3 regions of the Paenibacillus sp. FSL R10-2734 genome follow, and region 1 is predicted to be linked to each of the others. Evidence: predicted binding sites of a transcription regulator. Region 1 holds the regulator's gene; each other region holds the start of a gene.
What was found. The regulator Rex, encoded in region 1, represses fermentation and respiration genes when NADH is low (regulators of the CRP and FNR family bind a similar motif). The targets are predictions, from matches to a motif close to TTGTGAAATATTTCACAA.
Positions count from the first base shown of each region.

Region 2: a site for Rex is predicted at 943-960, ahead of nirB (nitrite reductase large subunit NirB). Genes of this name have one in related genera too.
Region 3: a site for Rex is predicted at 1,100-1,117, ahead of adhE (bifunctional acetaldehyde-CoA/alcohol dehydrogenase). Genes of this name have one in related genera too.

Region 1 covers NZ_CP150170.1:2,957,512-2,959,789, reverse strand. Annotated here, with positions in the region: gene NSS67_RS12895 (amidohydrolase) at 1-930, opposite strand, end outside; gene NSS67_RS12890 (redox-sensing transcriptional repressor Rex) at 917-1,570, opposite strand; gene dinG (ATP-dependent DNA helicase DinG) at 1,700-2,278, opposite strand, start outside.
Region 2 covers NZ_CP150170.1:2,663,972-2,666,249, reverse strand. Annotated here, with positions in the region: gene nirB (nitrite reductase large subunit NirB) at 1-839, opposite strand, end outside; gene NSS67_RS11530 (hypothetical protein) at 1,056-1,766, opposite strand; gene ric (iron-sulfur cluster repair di-iron protein) at 1,916-2,278, opposite strand, start outside.
Region 3 covers NZ_CP150170.1:2,683,090-2,685,367, reverse strand. Annotated here, with positions in the region: gene adhE (bifunctional acetaldehyde-CoA/alcohol dehydrogenase) at 1-1,025, opposite strand, end outside; gene NSS67_RS11595 (extracellular solute-binding protein) at 1,425-2,278, opposite strand, start outside.

The sequences.
Region 1 (2,278 bases):
CAAGTTGTTATTACTTGCCGCGCCATCTGTACCCAGAGACACCTTCACTCCAGCTTTTAGAAGATCCGGCACTCTAGCCACTCCACTGGCCAGTTTAAGGTTACTCCCTGGGTTATGTGACACACCTACATTATGACGAGCCAGAATCTCGATCTCTTCATCATTCAAATGAACGCCATGAGCAACAATAGACGGCCGTGTGAACATTCCAAGCTTCTCAAGATGCGCTACAGGACGCAGTCCATAATCCACCACATTCTGCTCCACTTCACGTTTCGTTTCGGACATATGGGTATGCATCGGTAAATCCAAATCATGTGCCGCCTGTACAAACTTAACAAAAAAGTCCGGTGGGCAGGTATATGGGGCGTGTGGTGAGATCATCGTCGTAATTCTGCCGTCAGCCTTCCCATGCCAGTTACGTGCAAAAGAAATCGCTTCCGCAAGCTTATGATTCTGTACTTCCTCTGGACATAGGCCTATTACGCCGCGCATCAGTACGGAACGGATACCTGACAATTCGACTACCTCAGCTACTCGGTCCATATGATCATACATATCCAAGAAGGTTGTAGTCCCACCCTTTAGCATTTCTAGTACAGACAAGGAGGTTCCCCAGTATACATCTTCTCCGGTGAACTTTTCCTCCATCGGCCACATCTTCTCCTGAAGCCACACCTGAAGTGCTAAATCGTCTCCATAACCACGTAGTAACGACATTGCGGCATGGCCGTGTGTGTTTACAAGACCTGGCATGAACAGTAGACGACTGCCATCAACCACTTGCACACCATCTTCAATCAAAGGCTCTTCTTTTCCTATGTAAGTGATCAAATCATCTTCAATAGTCATATATCCGCTCAGAACCGGCTCATCCGTTCCCGGAATTAGAAAACGCCCGCCCTTGATTATAGTTTTATTGCTCTTCATTTCTACTTTCTTCCTTTCCGTCTTTCAGGTAATAAGCAAGGCTTTGCAAATCCGTTGTAAAATCGGCCGCATGAACCCGGATATTCGGTGGTGTTTTTAGAATCACTGGCGCAAAATTCAAAATCGCCTCAATTCCTGCTTCAATGAGAATATCCGCAACATTCTGCGCTTCTGAATTAGGCACTGTAATAATCCCAATTCGAATACCTTGCTCGCGGACCGTCTTTGCCAGCTCCTCCATTGGTTGCACAGTCAGTGAGTTGATTTTCCGCCCAACCTTAGGGGCATAGGAGTCAAATATAGCAGTAATCTTCATGGTATCCTTCAAATATGCGTTGTAATTAGACAAGGCATGACCAAGATTACCTGCTCCTACCAAAGCCACATTCAGCTGTTGATCAAGCTTCAAGATATGACGAATTTTTTCTATAAGATAAGCAACATCATAACCAATACCTTTTCTTCCGAAATCACCGAAATAAGCCAAATCTTTACGGATTTGAGCGGGATTTAGATCAAGCTTTTGACCAAGCTCCTGAGAGGAAACGGTTAATATTTCACGATTCTGAAGATCATTTAAAAAACGCAAGTACACAGGAAGTCTGCGAACGACAGCTTCTGATATTTTATCCGATTTCATAATATGCCTCCTAAATTAGTTATTACTTTTTTTCAAATCCTAACAAAAATTCCGTACCTCGTCTCAATGAAGAGCGGTATTCTTAATTCTTATACCGCCCTTCATTTGTAGAGTGATCACAAACTGAAGTTATACGTTTCGGGAAACGCCTCCGTCCTCCAACCACTCTGCTATACGAGGAACCATTTGATCCGTTAGCATATGCTCCATTTTCGGGCCAGGCAGTGAATAAAGGAAATACTTCCCATAGTGAGATTCTATAACCCTTGTGTCATAAACAATAACAATACCCCGATCCTGCGCTGTCCGTACCAGTCTTCCGAATCCTTGCTTAAAGCGAATAACTGCCTGAGGAACAGACAACTTCATGAACGGATTCTTTTTCTGGGCTTGCAATAACTCCGACTTCGCTTCCGCTAGTGGATGATTCGGCGGTTGGAATGGGAGCCTCACGATGGCCAAACAGGTTAGCGCTTCACCCGGAATATCTACACCCTCCCAGAAGCTGCTTGTTCCTAGCAGAACTGAGGCTGCACTGTCCTGAAAACGGCGGATAAGCTTGCTGCGGCTGCCCCCTTCCACACCTTGACCTAGCACCGTAATCTCCTGTGAGGCTAGAGCCTCTTTCAGAGGATCATAAACCTGGCGCAGCATCTTGTAAGAGGTAAACAGGACAAGCATCCGCCCGCGGGTTGTTACCGCCGTTTC
Region 2 (2,278 bases), 290 kb from region 1:
GCACACTCGCCGATGGAATATACATTCTGCATTGAAGTCTGCAAATAATCGTCCACCACGATCCCGCGATTAACGGAGACTCCGCTTTCTTTTGCCAAAGTAATGTTCGGTTTGATTCCAACAGCCATCACTACAAAATCTGCCTCAAGCGTACTGCCATCACTGAATCGCAAACCACTTACCCGTTGTTCCCCTGTCAATTCTACCGTTTGTTTGCCCATAGCAAATTTAACACCTTGACGCTCTAGCTCAGCTTGCAGCATCGAAGAGGCATTACGATCAAGCTGACGCTCCATCAGGTCTTCCATCAAATGAACTACAGTAACATCCATGCCAAGGTTCACAAGACCCTTCGCCGCTTCAAGACCAAGCAACCCCCCGCCAATCACAGCCGCCTTACTGTATTGTTGTGCCGCTTCCAGCATCGCATCACAGTCTGAAATATCTCGGAACCCAACCACGCCTTCTTTATCACTACCAGGCACAGGTAAAATGAAAGAATTCGAGCCAGTGGCAATAATCACTTTGTCGTAAGGTACTGCCATGCCGTTTTCTGTAATCACTTGCTTCGAGCCTTCATCAATTCGTGTCACTGTTGTTCCCGTGTGTAAAGTAATATTATTTTCTTCATACCAACTCCAGTCGTTTAGGATAATGTCATTAATCGTCTTGCTGCCTTCGAGAACATAGGACAACATGATCCGATTGTAATTGGGATGGGGTTCACTTCCAAAGACCGTGATATCATAAGCTCCACCCAGCTTCAAAATCTGCTCGATCGTACCAATACCTGCCATACCGTTGCCTACTAATACTAATTTTTCTCTTTTCTCTGCCATGGTTAGGTGCCTCCTCAAAGCATATGAGTTCTTAAATCTACCTCTACATATTGGAATTATACGGTTCAAATTCAAGTCAACAATGTGATTGCAGTCACTTTAATTGTGAATACTTTCACATTAAAGTTTGATGATAATTCTTAATATTATCTTCCAATTAAAAAAGCCAAATCTCAGGTTCTGAACAACCGTTGATCTGGCTTTGAGGTACTTTATTTAGCGTAAATTCAATAAAATCTCTAATACATCTTGAGACTTAAACTTCATATCCATTCCACTATCAAGCAGTTGCTTTCCATTTACCTTCAGCTTCCATTCTTCATTACTAAGAGGGGTATAATCGTCGACTGAAAGTACCTCTCTATTGTTTTCGGACAACTGCACCGCACTGCTACTCTTTAGCAAATCACTAACACTGAAATCCTCTTTATATAACATAATATACGAATGATGTAAGTCTACTTCTACACTTCCACCGTTCAAAGTCAGCATTACAGTTTGAAGTGGCTCTTGATGGTTCTTCAACTTCGCGGTGAAGACTAGCTGTGAATCATACCTTACAGTATTATTCCAATCCGCATTCCCAATGATTAGTCCGTCCATCTGAAGCTCCCAAGTCATCCCCGATTCTAGTGAAAAATTATTTACCGAAAGAATGCTAGAGTTATCCTCGGCAAACGTGGCAATATCACTACCTTTCAACAGCTCCAAGATCGTTATTCCAGTTCTGTAGCTTCCACTAAGTGTCCTGTCCGATGGGCTGGTAAGCAGTTCGTTATCACCAACTCTTATAGATATCGTCGGTCCCTCTGATCCTGCCGCAACATTATTAGCATCACTATTGTCGTCAGTAAGTGAGGAGCATCCAACTATTATAAATACAAAGACTAATCCTTGCATCAACCTCCACAGATTTTGTCTGGGCATCCTGGCACCGCCTTGTCTCACCTAATGACCAAATAGCGTCTCAGGCTTGTAAAGTTATATATACTGTCTATTTAAGGATAACTTAACCAAGCCCTGTTCTCAAATAAAAAAAGTCCCAAAAGGGACTTTTTTTAAAACTCTATTGATCCTTACTGAAATCTAGGGAACAATATATTATTCTCCAGATGTACATGCTCAAAAGTCATACTCTCCAGCTCTTCCAGCCGGGCATAGGTCAATCGATAGGTCGTGCACGCATGAGCCGGTGGAGTGAAATCATCTGTAATACTACGTATTTTTCTCAAAATATCGCCCGCACCATCATGTTCGCTCTCCAGCTCAGTCAATGACTTACGGATCGCTGTCAAGCCTTCTTCACTTGGATTAGCAGCATATGCTAACAGCTTAGGAAATTCATCTGCTTCTTCCTTAGCTGTGTGCTCAAGCAATTCCTCCCTAAGTGTATTGAACAAGCTGTGTAACTCCGCCAAATGAGGGGAATCTTCGCCATG
Region 3 (2,278 bases), 270 kb from region 1:
TTAGTGCCTACGCCTTCGAGTTCTGCTACGAGAATCTTTGTACCGGCAGGAACTTGAATGCCACACATTTCAGCAATTTTCACTGCGGATTGACCAACGATTGCTGGGTTAACCGCACATTTGTCAACGTTCATTGCACCGCTAGTCAGCTTGCCAGCTTCTTCTTTATTAACAAAGTAGCAGCCATTAGCGATCATTTTCTTCTTCACTTGGTCGAAGATTGGTTCTTCAATAATAATTGCTTGCTCGGAAGCACAGATCATACCATTATCGAATGTTTTAGAAAGAATGATATCCGTTACCGCTTGATCGATATCCGCACTCTTCTCGATGAAGGCAGGTACGTTACCAGGGCCTACGCCAAGAGCAGGTTTACCACAGCTATAAGCCGCTTTTACCATTGCAGATCCGCCAGTTGCCAAGATAAGTGCAACGTCTGGGTTGTTCATCAATGCGTTTGTCTTGTCCATTGTTGGCATTTCAATCCATTGGATACAGTTCTCAGGTGCGCCAGCTTTCACGGCAGCATCATGAAGAATTTTAGCAGCTGCAGCACTACACTCTTGCGCAGATGGGTGGAAACCGAATATAATAGGGTTCCGTGTCTTAATCGAAATCAACGCTTTAAACATCGTGGTGGATGTAGGGTTGGTTACTGGTGTGATACCCATAACGATTCCGACTGGTTCAGCAATTTTTTGGAAGTTCTCATATTCATTATCTTCAATAACGCCTACTGTTTTATCATATTTAATTCCGTGCCAGATATATTCTGTCGAGAAGATGTTCTTCGTAATTTTGTCTTCATATACACCGCGTCCTGTTTCTTCTACGGCCAATTTTGCTAGGTACATATGTTTGTCGAGTCCAGCCAACGCCATTGCATGAACGATTGTGTTAACTTGCTCTTGGTCTAGCGCCATAAATGCCTTATGCGCTTTTTTTGCTTTATCCACTAAACTCTGAATATACTCTTCAGCGGTAACTTGCTTAACTTGGGCGGCGACCTCGTTCTTAACTGCCATCTCCCTCGTCCTCCTGTCAATTTTTAGTTGTTTTTCTCTACACATTTATCTTAACACATCATTTCCACCTTGTATAGTGAAATCTTTCACAAAGTATAAAGTTTTTTTGATTTGTTTTCAAAGCGCTTTCATTCGATCATATTATAGATTTTTTACCTTATTTTATGCTAAAAAACCCTTAAAATCTTAAAATTATACTTTAATAAGCAAACTTCGCGGCCCATTTTCTTCCTTAATGCTGTGCACAGCACTCATAGTAGTTTGCCCTTCTGAACAGAAATTCACGGTTTTCCTACTTCAAAATAATTTCCAGTTAATTATCACTATTTCTCTGGATTTATAAAATTATAAATATCAAAAACTAAAAAACCGGCCCCAAAGGGGCCGATCTTTATTTTCCTATTCTGCTTTAATCGTATCAAAGAATTTCTCTTGTACTGTTTTGGCTGCAGCTTCAAGCTGGCTCTTGGAATCCGTTCCTTTTTTGGAGAACAGCTCTTGAATGACATTGGACATTGTTGCGTAGTAGTCCTGTGTATTGTATTGGGCTTCAGGTTTACCATCCAAAAGTCCCATAATGTCAGGGCTATATTGGTATACATTTGTGTACTTGTCATAAACAGCTTTGGTCTTCTTACCGAAGTCAGAATCTGCTGAGTAGTAGTCTAAGAGCGGCGGGATAAAGTATTTGCCATCTGTTGTACGTTGTTGAAGAATTGCATCAAGTGCTTCCAAACCTTTGTCAGAGAAATAGTCAAATGTAATATAGCGGAATGCCATTTCTTGTTCATCTGGCGTAGCATTTGGATTGATTACAAGATAGTCACCACCAAGTACCCCGGTATGCTTGCCGCCTTTTTCCATAGCAGGCATAGGATACGTGAGCACATCCTCAGGCTTCAGTCCACCTTGGTTCAACGCTTGCTCAATAACGCCATCAGATCCGGCCATTACCATTGCGGTACGACTTTGTTGGAATGCACCTACAGCGTCGCCCCAGCCAAGTGCCCAGTCCTGAGGAATTGCATTAGCTTCCCATCTAAGCTTCTTGTAGAAATCTAGTGCTTTCACACCAGCATCGGAATTAAATGTAGCTACAACCTTACCGCCTTCAATCTTTTGAATCTCTCCACCAGCTTCGAACAGGAAGTTGGTCCAGTTCCAGCCTGCTTCGTTACCCTTACCCATTGGAGCAATACCGGAAATACCTTTTTTGGCATCAGCTACGCCCTTAGCCGTATTCAGCATATCAT